DNA from 2 places in the Spirillospora sp. NPDC048911 genome. Region 2 is predicted to be linked to the other one. Evidence: predicted binding sites of a transcription regulator. Region 2 holds the regulator's gene; the other holds the start of a gene.

Region 1 (7,181 bases), on a different contig from region 2:
GAGCCGGCTGGACAGGACCCAGGCGCCCGGATCGGTGGGCACCAGCGGTTCCAGGGTCACGGTCAGCGGCCCGCCGGCACCCCGGATGCCCAGCATGTCGATCTTCGCCTCGGTCAGCTGGACGGTCCTGTCGACCGGTGCGATGAGGTGGGGCCTGACCAGCAGCGGCACGGCGATCTGGACGGCGATGAACACGGTCAGGGTGAGGGCCATGGCGGGCAGGGTGCGGCGGACGAGGATGCCGAGGGTCACCCCGAGGGCGAAGGCGAACGCCGCGTATCCGATGGGCACGACGCCGCGGGCGTCGAACAGCAGCGGCGTCATGCGCGGCAGGCTGGGGGAGTTGCCCGCGGCCGCCTTGTCGAGGGGGCCGGCCCACCACGTCACCGTCAGGCTGCCCAGCCCGGCGGCGGCCATGGCCGCCAGGCCGACGAGCCCGAGCTTGGCCGTCAGCCAGCGGGTGCGGGTGATGCTCTGGTTCCACACCAGCCGGTGCGTGCCGGCCTCCAGCTCCCGGGTGATCAGCGGCGCTCCCCAGAACAGCCCGATGAGCGCCGGCAGGACCAGCACGGCGGAGCTGAAGGCGAGGAAGGTCACCTGGTGCTCGTGGAAGAACGATTCGAGGTATTTGGAGCAGCCGCCGGGCTGAGCGGCGCAGGAGGCGATGCCGGACGTGTAGTCGTCCGCCATGCCCGGGCCGGTCAGCGCCAGCACGGCGGCGAGCGCGGCGAGGGCGGCGGCCATCATCGTGGCCGCGGCGCGGAACTGCCGCCAGGTCAGCCAGATCATCGCTGGACCTCCAGGGTGGGCCGGTGGCCGGTCTCGGTGCGCTCGTCCATGTAGGCCAGGACGAGGTCTTCCAGGTTGAGCCGCGTGACCGTCCAGGCCGGGTCGTGGATCGGGCCCTCGGTGCGGACGATGAAGGTGCTCTGGCGTTCGGTGTGGCTGGCGGTGACCACGTGCTGGCCGGCCGGGAGCCGGTCGCGTCGCGGCCCCGCGAGCCGGTGGTGCGTGGCCAGCAACTCGTCGACCTCGCCCGCCACCCGGACCCGGGAGCCGACGAGGACGATCAGGTAGTCGCAGACCCGTTCGAGGTCGGACACCAGGTGGGAGGAGAGCAGCACGCTGAGCTCCTGCTCGGCGGCGGCCTCCATCAGCCCCTGGAGGAACTCCCGCCGCGCGAGCGGGTCGAGCGCGGCGACCGGCTCGTCCAGGATCAGCAGCTCGGGCCGCTTGGCGATGCCCAGGGTCAGCGCCAGCTGCGCGCGCTGCCCGCCCGACAGCTTGCCCGCCTTCTGGGCGAAGTCCAGGCCGAGCCGCTCGATGCGCCGGCGCGCAAGGCCGTCGTCCCAGCCGGGGTTGAGCCGCGCGCCCAGCCGCAGATGGTCGGCGATGCTCAGCCCCGCGTACGTCGGGGTGTCCTGGGCGACGAACCCGACCTTGGCCAGTTGCGCCGGACCGGACCCGGGCCTCTCTCCGAGCACCGTGATCTCGCCCGCCGTGGGGGTCAGCTGCCCGACGGTCAGGTTGAGCAGGGTGGTCTTGCCGGCGCCATTGGGGCCGACGAGGCCGACCACATGCCCGGCCGGGATGTCGAGGTCGCAGTCCCGGAGCGCCCAGCGGTTCCCGTACTTCTTGCCCAGCGCCTGGGCTCGCACGACGGCGGTCATGCTATGTCCTCCTCAGCGGCGGCCCGAAAGGTCGTCATGAACAGGGCCTCGATGCTCTCCTCGTCCAGCCCGGCCAGCCGGGCCTTGGCCAGCCAGCGCCGCAGGTCCTGCCGCAACGGCCCGTGCGCGGCCAGCGAGGCGTCGGTCAGCGTCGCGGTCACGAACGTGCCGACCCCCGGCCGCGCCGCCACCAGCCCCTCGTGCTCCAGCTCGCGGTAGGCCTTCAGGACCGTGTTGGGGTTGATCGCCAGCTTGGCCACGACCTCCTTGACCGTGGGCAGCTGGTCACCCTCCCGGACGAGCCCGAGCCGGAGCGCCTGCCGTACCTGGCGGACCAGCTGCAGGTACGGCGACAGCCCCGACCGCTCGTCCAGATGAAACTCGATCATGTGCACTCCATTTATCTAGCTACCTAGTACTCTAAGAGTCTAGGTATCAGGAGTGTCAACCCCCGGCGCGGCTCAGTGACCGAGCACCAGGGCGATCAGGAGGGAGAGCAGAAGGGAGTCGAGCCGGTCGAGCAGCCCGCCCGCGCCGGCCAGCCAGGAGGCGGAGTCCTTGGCCTTGACGCCCCGCTTGACCATGGACTCCAGGAGGTCGCCCAGTGGGGCGCCGGCCGCGACCGCGATGGCCAAGGCGGGAGTGAACGCCCCCAGGACGGCCAGCGTGCCCAGACCCGCGACCGTCCCTGCAAGCAGGCCGCTCCAGTGCTTGGCCGGCGACAGCGGGGAGAGGGACGGCCCGCCGAGGAGCCGGCCGCCGAACGAGGCGGTGATGTCGGCGATCGACACCGCGGCGAACAACGCCAGGACCGCCGGGCCGAGCAGGACCACCCCGGCCAGCGGCGCGAACCAGATCACTCCCAGCATCCCGAAGCACAGCCTGGACAGCCCGCCGGTGGCGTCACCGGCCAAGACCGGCACCAGTGCGACCGCGACAAGGGCGAGGATGAGAACCTGGGGCAACTGAGCGGGTGCCACCCAAGCCGTCACCGGGACCATGGGCACGGCGACGGTGAGGACGGCGCGATCAACCCAGGGAAGGCGGGTCAGCCCGCCGTACTCCAGGGCGCAGGCCACTCCCGCCGCTCCCGCGAGGACGGCCGCACCGCCGGGACCTGCCCGGAGGGCGGCGAGCACGACCGGCACGCCCACCGCCCAGGCGCACCACCGCAGCACGTACTCCCGCCGCCTGGACAGTCCGGCCGCGACGCCGCCGGCGAGCAGCACACCGGCGATGATGGCGACGTCGGTCACGCGACGTGCAGCGCTTCGGCGACGGCCTCGACCACACGGGCGTTGGCCTTGGCGTCGCGTACCGCGATCCGCACCGTTCTGCCCTCGAACGCCGGGGACAGCGGTGACAGGTCTCGCAGGAACACCCCCTGCCGCCGGCACCGGTCGACAAGCCGGGCCGCCCCCTGCGGCAGCGTGAGCAGGACGAAGTTCGCCACCGCCTCATCGACCTGCAACTCCTCATGGATCCCAGCCAGCCCCGCGGCCAACTCGGCGCGCAGCGCCACCGTCTGCGCCCAGCGGGCGGCGTAATACTCCGGATCACGCAGCGCGTTCACCGCCGCGATCTGGGCGGGCAGGCTCACCGCCCACGGCGGGGTCCAGCGCCGCAGTTCGGCCGCGATCGCCTCCGGCGCGGTGAGATAGGCCGCCCGCAGACCCGACAGGGCGTACATCTTGGACAGCGATGTGCAGATGACGGCGTTGTCGGCAGGTTCCAGCGACCGCCCGGCATAACCGGCGTACGCCTCGTCGATCCAGAACCGCGTGCCCGGAGCTCCCGCCATCACCTCCCGCAACTGATCCGCGTCGAGATGCACCCCCGTCGGATTGTTGGGATTGACAATGACCACCAGGTCATAACCGGCTCGCAGAGCACCCGCCAGGCGTTCGGGATCGATCCGCCACCCCTCCTCGCGCCGCAGCGGGAACCGGTCGGCCCGGCAGCCGATCACCCGCTCGACCACGTGCGCGTACTCGCCGTAGCAGGGATCGATCAGGAGCACCCGGCTGGACGCGTCCAGCCAGCTGCGGAACGCACGAAAAATGAGATCGGAAGAGCCCGCGCCGAGAACAACGGCTGCCTCGGGCACACCCCGGCGAAGCGCGATCTCCTCGATGAGCCCACCGCCCTGCGCCGGGGGCGAGGTCCGTGCGATCCAGTCCTGCCCGTCGAGAGCCGCGACCGCACCGGGAGCCGGCGGAAACCAGGCGTCGAGCACGTCCGCTGGAACAACATCCCAGCGCGCGTCCAAAGTCTCGAACCCGCGTCCCAGCGCCCCGATGGAAGCGCCCCCATGCCCGCACTCGTCCGCAGGAAGAAACGAGACCTCCAACTCCCAGCGCACCGTCCCCCGGAGTTCACGCAGCACCGCGCCGTACCGCTCCAAGACCCCATCGGTGAGCTCGGCCACGTCCCCGGTCAGAAGCTCATACTCAACGGCCCCCGACCGCACCGCCACGTCACCAGGCGTCAGCCCCAGCTCCAGGTACATCGGCAAAAGCTCGGCGCGGCCCAAGGCCACGATGCTCCTGCCCCCGTGCGCCATCACCCAGCGAAGCGCCGCGTACATGAGCAGCTTGCCGAGCAGCTCCCCCCGCCGCTCCAGGTCGACGGCCAGAATCCGGATCTCGAAGAGCCCGTCCCCCAACCCCGGATGCTCGTCCCTCCGCAGGTACTTGTCGATCGAGTAACGGCCCGCCCAGGGAGGCGTCACGCTGATGAACCCCGCCGGTTCGCCATCGCGAATCGCCACGATGTAGACCCCGTCAAGGTCATCGCTGAGAACCCCGGCGGCATTGGGGACGTGCTGGCCGAGCTCTCGCGCGTACACCTCATGCCTGAGCCGATGGATCCACTCAAGGTCCGTCTCCGACGACAGACGTAGTTCCAGTTGTCGCATCCCGCAACCCTGCCCGCGCCTTCGAGCGCCCGCCTGAGTACCAGTACTCACCAACCCGGGCCCCCGTACTCAGCGTCACCCGGGTGGGTGATCGCTGAGAGCGAACGTTGCTGAGGAAACAAACTCGTGCTCCGTTTTCTTGAGTGAGTATGACTCAACCTTCGGGTGGGGTTCCTACGAGACTTTGGAGCTGAGCATGAGCGAGACCCTGACGCTGCCGGTGCTGCCCCTGGACGACGGGGTCGTGCTGCCGGGCATGGTCGTTCCGCTGGACCTGTCGGAGAGCTCGGAGGTGCGGGCGGCCATCGAGGCGGCTCGGGCCGTGGCGCAGTCGAAGGGGCCGGGCATCCGGTCCGCCGTCAAGCCGCGGGTGCTGCTGGTGCCCCGGCTCAACGGGCAGTACGCCGCGGTCGGGACGCTGGGCGTGATCGAGCAGGAGGGGCGGCTGCCCGGGGGTGAGCCCGGGGCGGTCGTCCGAGGTGTCTCCCGCGTGCAGATCGGCACCGGGACCACGGGGCCGGGCGCGGCGCTGTGGGTCGAGGGCACCGAGATCGAGGTGCGCGGTGGCGGTGCCGAGGAGCTCGCCAAGGAGTACAAGGGCCTGGTGAGCGCGATCCTGCAGAAGCGGGGCGCCTGGCAGGTCGTCGATGTCGTTCAGCAGATCGATGATCCTTCTGCTCTGGCGGACAACTCGGGGTACGCGCCCTACCTGTCGATCGAGCAGAAGATCGAGGTGCTCGAGACGCCGGACGTGGTGGAGCGGCTCGAACTCGTCATCGGGTGGGCCCGGGATCACCTCGCTGAGCTGGACGTCGCGGAGACGATCCGCAAGGACGTCCAGGAGGGGATGGAGAAGACCCAGCGGGAGTTCCTGCTGCGGCAGCAGTTGGAGGCCGTCCGCAAGGAGCTGGCCGAGCTGAACGGCGACCCTGCCGACGAGGAGGACGACTACCGGGCCCGGATCGAGGCCGCGGACCTTCCGGAGAAGGTGCGCGAGGCCGCGCTCAAGGAGGTCGACAAGCTGGAGCGCTCGTCGGACGCCTCGCCCGAGGGCGGGTGGATCCGGACGTGGCTCGACACGGTGCTCGATATTCCGTGGAACGAGCGGACTGAGGACTCCTACGACATCGCGGGCGCCAGAGAAATTCTGGACGCCGACCACGCTGGGCTTGGCGATGTGAAGGAGCGCATCATCGAGTACCTCGCCGTCAGGAAGCGGCGTGCGGATCGCGGGCTTGGCGTTGTTGGCGGGCGCAGGTCCGGTGCTGTTCTGGCACTGGCCGGGCCTCCTGGAGTCGGCAAGACCTCCCTTGGCGAGTCCGTGGCGCGGGCCATGGGGCGCAAGTTCGTGCGCGTCGCCTTGGGCGGTGTGCGAGATGAGGCCGAGATCCGTGGACACCGGCGTACGTACGTGGGTGCTCTGCCGGGACGGATCGTGCGGGCCATCCGCGAGGCCGGGTCGATGAATCCCGTGGTCTTGCTGGATGAGGTCGACAAGGTCGGCGCCGACTACCGGGGCGACCCCACGGCGGCGCTGCTCGAAGTCCTGGACCCCGAGCAGAACCACACGTTCCGCGACCACTACCTGGAGGTCGAGCTCGACCTCAGCGACGTGCTCTTCCTGGCGACGGCGAACGTGATCGAGGCGATTCCCGGGCCGCTCCTGGACCGCATGGAGCTGGTCCAGCTGGACGGCTACACCGAGGACGAGAAGGTCACGATCGCCCGCGACCACCTGCTGCCGCGCCAGCTGGAGAAGGCCGGGCTGGAGGCCGCCGAGGTCGTGTTCGAGGACGGCGCGCTGCGGCTGCTGGCGGGCGAGTACACCCGCGAGGCCGGCGTGCGGTCGCTGGACCGGTCGATCGCCCGCGTCCTGCGCAAGGTCGCGGCGAACGTGGCGCTGGAGAAGGCCGAACTGCCGATCACGGTCGGTGCCGAGGACCTGAAGGACTACCTGGGACGGCCGCGGTTCACGCCGGAGGTCGAGCTCAGCAAGTCCGAACGGCGGACGGGCGTTCCGGGGGTCGCGACGGGCCTGGCGGTCACCGGCGCGGGCGGCGACGTGCTCTACATCGAGGCGTCGCTGGCCGACAAGGAGACCGGCGACACCGGGGTCACCCTGACGGGCCAGCTCGGCGACGTCATGAAGGAGTCGGCCCGGATCGCGCTCAGCTACCTGCGCTCGCGGGGCGCCGAGCTCGAACTGCCGGTCGGCGACCTGAAGGACCGCGGCGTGCACGTCCACGTGCCCGCCGGCGCGATCCCGAAGGACGGGCCGAGCGCGGGCATCACGATGACCACGGCGCTGGCGTCGCTCCTGTCGGGGCGGCCGGTCCGGTCGGACGTCGCGATGACCGGTGAGGTCTCCCTGACCGGGCGGGTGCTGCCGATCGGCGGGCTCAAGCAGAAGCTGCTCGCGGCCAGCCGCCTCGGCATCACGACCGCGATCGTGCCCAAGCGGAACGAGCCGGACCTGGAGGAGGTGCCGGCGGAGGTGCTGGAGAACATGACGGTCTTCGCCGTCAGCGACGTCCGTGAGGTGCTGGACCTGGCCCTGGAGCCGGCCACCACCGACACCCCCGTCACCGTCTGAT
Region 2 (7,181 bases):
CACCGCGTCCGAGACCGTCTTCACGGCGGCGCGCTGCCCGATGAGCCGCTTGCCGAGCTCGTCCTCCATGCGGAGCAGCTTGGCGGTCTCGCCCTCCATCAGGCGTCCCGCCGGGATGCCGGTCCAGGAGGCGACCACGTCGGCGATGTCGTCGGGGCCGACCTCCTCCTTGACCATCGCGTCGGCGTTCTCGGTCTCGGCCTGCTCGGACGCCTCGGCGAGCTGCTTCTCCAGCGCCGGGATCTCCCCGTACGACAGGCGCGCGGAGGTCTCCAGGTCGCCGTCGCGCTGGGCGCGCTCGGCCTCGCCGCGCAGCTGGTCGATGCGCTCCTTGATCTCGCCGACCCGGTTGAGCCCGGCCTTCTCGTGCTCCCACCGGGCGTTGAGCGAGTCGAGGTGCTCCTGGCGGTCGGCGAGGTCCTTGCGGAGCCGGACGAGGCGCTGCTTGGACGCCTCGTCGGTCTCCTTGGCGAGCGTCAGCTCCTCCATCTTGAGCCGGTCGACGGCGCGCTGCAGCTCGTCGATCTCCACCGGCCGCGAGTCGATCTCCATGCGGAGCCGGGACGCCGACTCGTCCACGAGGTCGATCGCCTTGTCCGGCAGGAACCGCGCGGTGATGTAGCGGTCGGAGAGGGTCGCGGCGGCGACGAGCGCGGCGTCGGAGATCACCACCTTGTGGTGCGCCTCGTACCGGCCCTTCAGCCCGCGCAGGATCGCGATGGTGTCCTCGACGGACGGCTCGCCGACGAAGACCTGCTGGAAGCGGCGCTCCAGCGCCGGGTCCTTCTCGATGCGCTCGCGGTACTCGTCGAGCGTGGTCGCGCCGATCATGCGCAGCTCGCCGCGCGCCAGCATCGGCTTGAGCATGTTGCCCGCGTCCATCGCGCCCTCGGCCGCGCCCGCGCCGACGACCGTGTGCAGCTCGTCGATGAACGTGACGACCTGGCCGTCGCTCTCCTTGATCTCGGTGAGCACCGCCTTGAGGCGTTCCTCGAACTCGCCGCGGTACTTGGCGCCCGCGACCATCGAGCCCAGGTCGAGCGAGATCAGCCGCTTGTTGCGCAGCGACTCGGGCACGTCCCCGGCGATGATGCGCTGGGCGAGTCCCTCGACGACGGCGGTCTTGCCGACGCCGGGCTCGCCGATGAGGACGGGGTTGTTCTTCGTGCGGCGGGAGAGCACCTGCACGACGCGGCGGATCTCGGTGTCGCGGCCGATGACCGGGTCGAGCTTGCCCTCGCGGGCCGCCGCCGTCAGGTCGACGCCGTACTTCTCCAGCGCCTTGTAGGTGTCTTCAGGGCTCTCACTCGTCACTTTGGCGCTGCCGCGCACGTCCTTGAACGCGTCGAGCAGCGCCTGCGGGGTCGCGCCGAACTCCTTCAGCAGCGCGGCCGTCGGGCCCCCGTCGGCGGCCAGGCCGACCAGCAGGTGCTCGGTCGAGACGTACTCGTCCTCAAGCTCCTCGGCGCGGTGCTGCGCGGTGTTGATGACGCGCTGGAGCTGGCCGGAGAGGCGCGGCTCGGGAACGGTGGAACCGGAGGCCTTGGGCAGCTGGGCGATCTGCTCGTCCACCCGGCGGCGCACCGCCTGCGGGTCGGCGCCGACCGTCTTCAGCAGCGGCACCGTGGTGCCCTCCGGGACGGTCAGCAGCGCCGCGAGCAGATGCAGGGGCTCGACCTGCGGGTTGCCCTCGCCCGCGGCCTGGCGGAGCGCCACCGTCAGCGCTTCGCGGCTCTTCAGTGTCAGCTTGTTTTCCATAGGTCTTCGTTCGCCCCGTGATCTGTGGTGGTCAGTCAGATCTGTGGTGTCAGTCCAGTCGGTGGTGGTGACGAGGTCGGTGGTGGTGACCCGGTCAGTCGGAACGGCGTTCGTGCCAGATCACGACGCCGGTGTGGCGGATCGGCACGAGATCGGTGCCCGGCGAGTCCGGGACGTCGCCGCGCCGGCGCTGCTGCGCCAGCCGCGCCGCCACGGCCCGGGTCGACTCGAGTTCGTTGGCGAGGTCCTCGATGGCCGCGTGCGCCTTGGCCAGCTCTTCGCGGAGGTGGATGTTGTCGCGCTGCAGTTCGAGGATGTGCTTGATGCCGGAGAGGTTGATGCCCTCTTCCTGGGAGAGCCGCTGGATCTCGCGCAACAGCACGATGTCGCGCATGGAGTAGCGGCGGCCGCGGCCCGCGGTGCGGCCGGGTGAGACCAGTCCCATCCGGTCGTAGGTCCGCAGCGTCTGCGGATGGAGGCCGGACAGTTGCGCCGCCACCGAGATCACATAGACCGGGGTGTCGTCGCCGAACGGGTCCATGATCACTCCTCTCGGGCCTGCTGGAGCAGCTCGCTGCGCAGGTCGTCGCCGTCGCCGGCGGCGCGCAGGCGCTCCAGCGCCTCGCGGGTCGTGTCGTCGATCTTCTGCGGCACCTGCACGTCGATCGTGACGAGCAGATCGCCCTTGCTGCCGTCGCGGCGGGGGGCGCCGCGGCCCTTCACGCGCAGGGTGCGGCCGTTGGGCGTGCCCTCCGGCAGGCGCAGCGTCACCGGCTGGCCCTGGAACGTGGGCACCTTGATCTCGGCGCCCAGCGCGGCCTCGGGGAACGTCACCGGGACCGTCAGGGTCAGGTTGTCGCCGCTGCGGCCGAACGCCTTGTGCGGCAGCACCTTGATGTTGACGTAGAGGTCGCCGGCCGGGCCGCCGTTCTCGCCGGGCGCGCCCTTGCCCTTCAGCCGGATCTTCTGCCCGTCGGCGACGCCCGCCGGGATGCGGGCCTGGATCGTGCGGGTGCCGGTCGCGCGGCCGCTGCCGTGGCAGGTGGTGCACGGGTCGTCGACGACGAGCCCGCGGCCGCGGCACTCCTTGCACGGCTCCTGGAAGCCGAAGTTGCCCAGGTTGCGCGTCTCGTGGCCGGTGCCCTCGCAGGACGGGCAGACCCGCGGCACGGTGCCGGCCTTGGCGCCGGTGCCGCGGCAGGTCGGGCAGGCGGCCTCGCTGGTCAGCTTGATGGGGACGGTCACGCCGTTCATCGAGCGGCCGAACGACAGCGTCACCTCGGTCTCGACGTCCGAGCCGCGCCGTGCGCGCCGCGTGCCGGTCGTCCGGCCGCCGGCCCCGCCGCCGCGGTTGAACAGGCCGCCGAAGATGTCTCCTATACGCTCGCCCGCCCCGCCCGCGGCGCCCCCGGCGCCCGGCTGGCCGAAGAGGTCGCCCAGGTCGAACCCGAAGCCGCCGCCCTGCTGGCCGCGGAAGCCGCCGGGCATGGCCCGCATGGAGTCGTACTCCTTGCGGCGCTTCTCGTCGGAGAGGACGTCGTAGGCCTCGGAGACCTCCTTGAACTTCTCCTCGGAGTCGGTGTCGCCCTTGTTGGCGTCCGGGTGGTACTTGCGCGCCAGCTTGCGGTAGGACTTCTTGATCTCGTCCTGCGAGGCGGACTTCGAGACACCCAGGACCTTGTAGTAGTCCTTCTCCAGGTAGTCCTTGGTGCTCACGGCGCCCCGCTTTCTGCTAGTGCCACTACGTCTTCGTCTACTGCGTCCCGGCCCGGGTGGTCCCCTTCCCCGCAGGAGGGAAAGGGACCACCCGGACGCGGGTCACTCGCCTTCGCCGCCGGTCTCGGCGTCGCCGCCGCCCGGGTCGGGCTCGGCCACCGCGACGCGCGCGGCCCGCAGGACCCGCTCGCCGATGCGGTAACCGGGCTGGAGCACGTCCGCCACGCTCGTCTCGGTCACGTCGGCCGAGTACGCGTGCATGAGCGCCTCGTGCACCACCGGGTCGAAGGGCTCGCCCTTCTCGCCGAAACGTTCCAGCCCGAGCTTGCCGGTGACCGCCTCCAGCGCCTCGCCCACCGACTTGAAGCCGCCGGTGAGCTCGTCGTGGTCACGGGCCCGGCCGATGTCGTCGAGCACCGGAAGGAGCTCGCTGAGCACGTTGGCCAGGGCCTGCTCGCGAACCGCCACCCGGTCGCGCTCGACCCGCTTGCGGTAGTTGTCGTACTCCGCCTTGAGCCGCTTGAGGTCCGCGGTGCGCTCGTCGAGCTGCGTCTTGAGGGCCTGTGTCTGAGGGGCCTGAGACTCGTCGCTGGTCGTGGTGCCCGCGGCGGCCGCGGCGGCCTCGCCCCCCGGCGATCCGGGGGCCGGCTGCTCCGCCGGCTCCCGGACCTGGCCGGTCTTGGGATCGATGCGCCGCTTGTCGCGGATCACCGGACCTTCGCGCTCCTCGCCCTCGGCAGGAGGCTTGGTCACGCGGCACCGCCCTTCGGCTTGTCGTCGTCCACGATCTCGGCGTCGACGACCTCGTCGTCCTGCGGCTGCTCGCCCCCCTGGGCGTCGGCGGTCGGCCCGGCGTCATCGGCGGCCGCGGCGCCCTCGGGGTTCTGCGCGTACATCGCGGCGCCCATCTTCTGGCTGACCTGGGCCAGCTTCTCGGCGCTGGTGCGGATCGCGTCGACGTCGGTGCCCTCGAGGTTCTTCTTGACCTCGGCGACCGCGTCCCCGACCTCCTTCTTGAGCTCGTCCGGGACCTTCTCGTCGTTCTCCCGGATGAACTTCTCGGTCGAGTAGGCGAGGGTGTCGGCCTGGTTGCGGACCTCGGCCTCCTCCTTGCGCTTGCGGTCCTCCTCGGCGTACTCCTCGGCCTCGCGCATCATCTTCTCGATGTCGTCCTTGGGCAGCGCCGAGCCGCCCGTGATGACCATCGACTGCTCGCGGCCGGTGCCCTGGTCCTTGGCGGAGACGTTGACGATGCCGTTGGCGTCGATGTCGAAGGTGACCTCGATCTGCGGGACGCCGCGCGGCGCCGGCGGCAGGCCGGTCAGCTGGAAGGTGCCGAGCTTCTTGTTGTACGCGGCGATCTCGCGCTCGCCCTGGAAGACCTGGATCTCCACGGACGGCTGGTTGTCGTCGGCGGTGGTGAACGTCTCCGAGCGCTTGGTCGGGATCGTGGTGTTCCGCTCGATGATCTTGGTGAAGATGCCGCCCTTGGTCTCGATGCCCAGCGACAGCGGGGTCACGTCCAGCAGGAGGACGTCCTTGACCTCGCCCTTGAGCACGCCCGCCTGGAGGCTGGCGCCGATGGCGACGACCTCGTCGGGGTTGACGCCCTTGTTGGGCTCCTTGCCGCCGGTCAGCTCCTTGACCAGCTCGGAGACGGCGGGCATGCGGGTCGAGCCGCCGACCAGGACGACCTGGTCGATGCCCTCGACGGTGATGCCGGCGTCCTTGAGCACGTTCTTGAACGGCGCCTTGGTGCGCTCGAGCAGGTCGGCGGTGAGCCGCTGGAACTCGGCGCGGCTGAGCTTCTCGTCCAGGTGCAGCGGACCCTCGGACGACGCCGTGATGTAGGGCAGGTTGATCTGCGTCTCGGTCGAGCTGGACAGCTCGATCTTGGCCTTCTCGCCGGCCTCGCGGAGGCGCTGGAGGGCCATCTTGTCCTTGGACAGGTCGACGCCGTTGGCGTTCTTGAACTTCTCGACCAGCCAGTCGACGACCTTCTGGTCCCAGTCGTCGCCGCCCAGGTGGTTGTCGCCGGAGGTCGCCTTGACCTCGACCACGCCGTCGCCCACCTCGAGCAGGGAGACGTCGAAGGTGCCGCCACCGAGGTCGAAGACGAGGATCGTGGCCTCGTTCTCCTTCTCCAGGTGGTAGGCCAGCGCCGCGGACGTCGGCTCGTTGATGATGCGCAGGACGTTGAGGCCCGCGATCTGGCCGGCCTCCTTGGTGGCCTGGCGCTGGTGGTCGGAGAAGTACGCCGGGACGGTGATGACCGCGTCGGTGACGGTCTCACCGAGGTAGGCCTCGGCGTCCCGCTTCAGCTTCTGCAGCACGAACGCGCTGATCTGCTGCGGGGTGAAGTCCTTGCCGTCGAGGGTGGTCTTCCAGTCCGTGCCCATCTCGCGCTTGACCGACCGGATGGTGCGGTCAACGTTGGTCACGGCCTGGCGCTTGGCCACCTCGCCTACCAGGACCTCGCCGTTCTTGGCGAAGGCGACGACGGACGGCGTGGTCCGCGACCCCTCCGCGTTGGCGATGACGGTGGGCTCGCCACCCTCAAGGATCGCGACGACCGAGTTGGTCGTCCCGAGGTCGATGCCGACCGCACGTGCCATGTCTCTCGTCCTCCGTCGTGATGCTGCTGCGTCGGTGTTCGTGTGCCGTTGGTGTTCGTGTGCCGCTCGGTATGTGACCCGGCCGCCGTCGCCCCCGGAGGGCGGCCGGCTGAGTCTCTGGTTCGCAAGGTTGCCTGGTACGGATCAAGTTGTCAAATGACTTGAGTCGACCAGACTCAACTTTGCTGCTGTCCTCTCCAACAGGACGAATGAGCGGGGTATTCCCGTTCCCTCCTGAGCCCTTCCCAGGGCCGTTTTCCTCACGCAGGACGACCTCCGCCCCCGCCGGCTCCGCCTCAAGCAGGAGTCGCTCCCGCCTCCTGCGAGAGGCCCGCCGCAGAAGCCCGCCCGTAAGAAGTCCGCCCGGGGCGGGACTTCTTCTTGATCAATGCCCGCGAAAGCGAGACGGGGCTTCGGGTGATCAAGAGAGATGCGAATGATCAAGAGGAGGTTCGGGTGAGACGAACGCACAGGGTGCTGCTCTGCGCGGCGCTGGCGGGCGGCGGCATGGCGGTGCTGCCCGCGATGACCGCGCACGCCGGCCCCGGCACGCCACCGAGCGTGCTGCCGGCCGGCAAGTCGTGGACGGTCACGCTGGTGACGGGTGACGTGGTGAAGGTCAGCACCGTCAAGGGACGACTGCCCTTGGTGTCGGTGAAGCCAGGCAAGGACCGGGCCGGCAAGCTGTTCCACACCTCGATCCGGCCGGACGGGCATGTGGTCGTGACGCCGGTCGATGTCGCGTCGCGGGTCGGACGGGTCCTTGATCCGAAGCTGTTCGACGTGACGACGCTGATCCGGCAGGGATACGACGACGCGCGGAGCAAGGAGCTGCCGCTGATCGTGGCCGGGAACGGGGGCGTACGGACGCTCGGTGCCCGGCAGGATCGCGAGCTGTCCAGCATCGGAGCGGTCGCGGTACGCCAGCCCAAGGGACAGGCGGTGAAGCTCGGCACGGCGCTCAAGGCCGCCCGGTCGAGCGGCATCCGCCACATCTGGCTGGACCAGAAGATCAAGACCTCGTCCTCGCCTTCGTCCGCCGTCCGGGCGCCCAAGCAGGACCGGAACCTCACCCAGGTCGGGGCCCCGGCG

What was found. The regulator HspR, encoded in region 2, represses chaperone genes until heat shock. The targets are predictions, from matches to a motif close to ANTTGAGTCNNNNNGACTCAANT.
Region 1: a site for HspR is predicted at 4,725-4,747, ahead of lon (endopeptidase La). Genes of this name have one in related genera too.

Annotation. Positions count from the first base shown of each region.
Region 1 covers NZ_JBICUD010000011.1:240,622-247,802, reverse strand. The annotation lists gene ACGFNU_RS40320 (ABC transporter permease) at 1-789, opposite strand, end outside; gene ACGFNU_RS40315 (ABC transporter ATP-binding protein) at 786-1,670, opposite strand; gene ACGFNU_RS40310 (GntR family transcriptional regulator) at 1,667-2,059, opposite strand; gene ACGFNU_RS40305 (phosphatidate cytidylyltransferase) at 2,132-2,926, opposite strand; gene ACGFNU_RS40300 (aminotransferase class I/II-fold pyridoxal phosphate-dependent enzyme) at 2,923-4,587, opposite strand; gene lon (endopeptidase La) at 4,784-7,180, shown strand.
Region 2 covers NZ_JBICUD010000001.1:469,576-476,756, reverse strand. The annotation lists gene clpB (ATP-dependent chaperone ClpB) at 1-1,758, opposite strand, end outside; gene ACGFNU_RS02225 (heat shock protein transcriptional repressor HspR) at 1,853-2,299, opposite strand; gene dnaJ (molecular chaperone DnaJ) at 2,302-3,474, opposite strand; gene grpE (nucleotide exchange factor GrpE) at 3,577-4,227, opposite strand; gene dnaK (molecular chaperone DnaK) at 4,224-6,089, opposite strand; gene ACGFNU_RS02205 (S8 family peptidase) at 6,546-7,181, shown strand, end outside.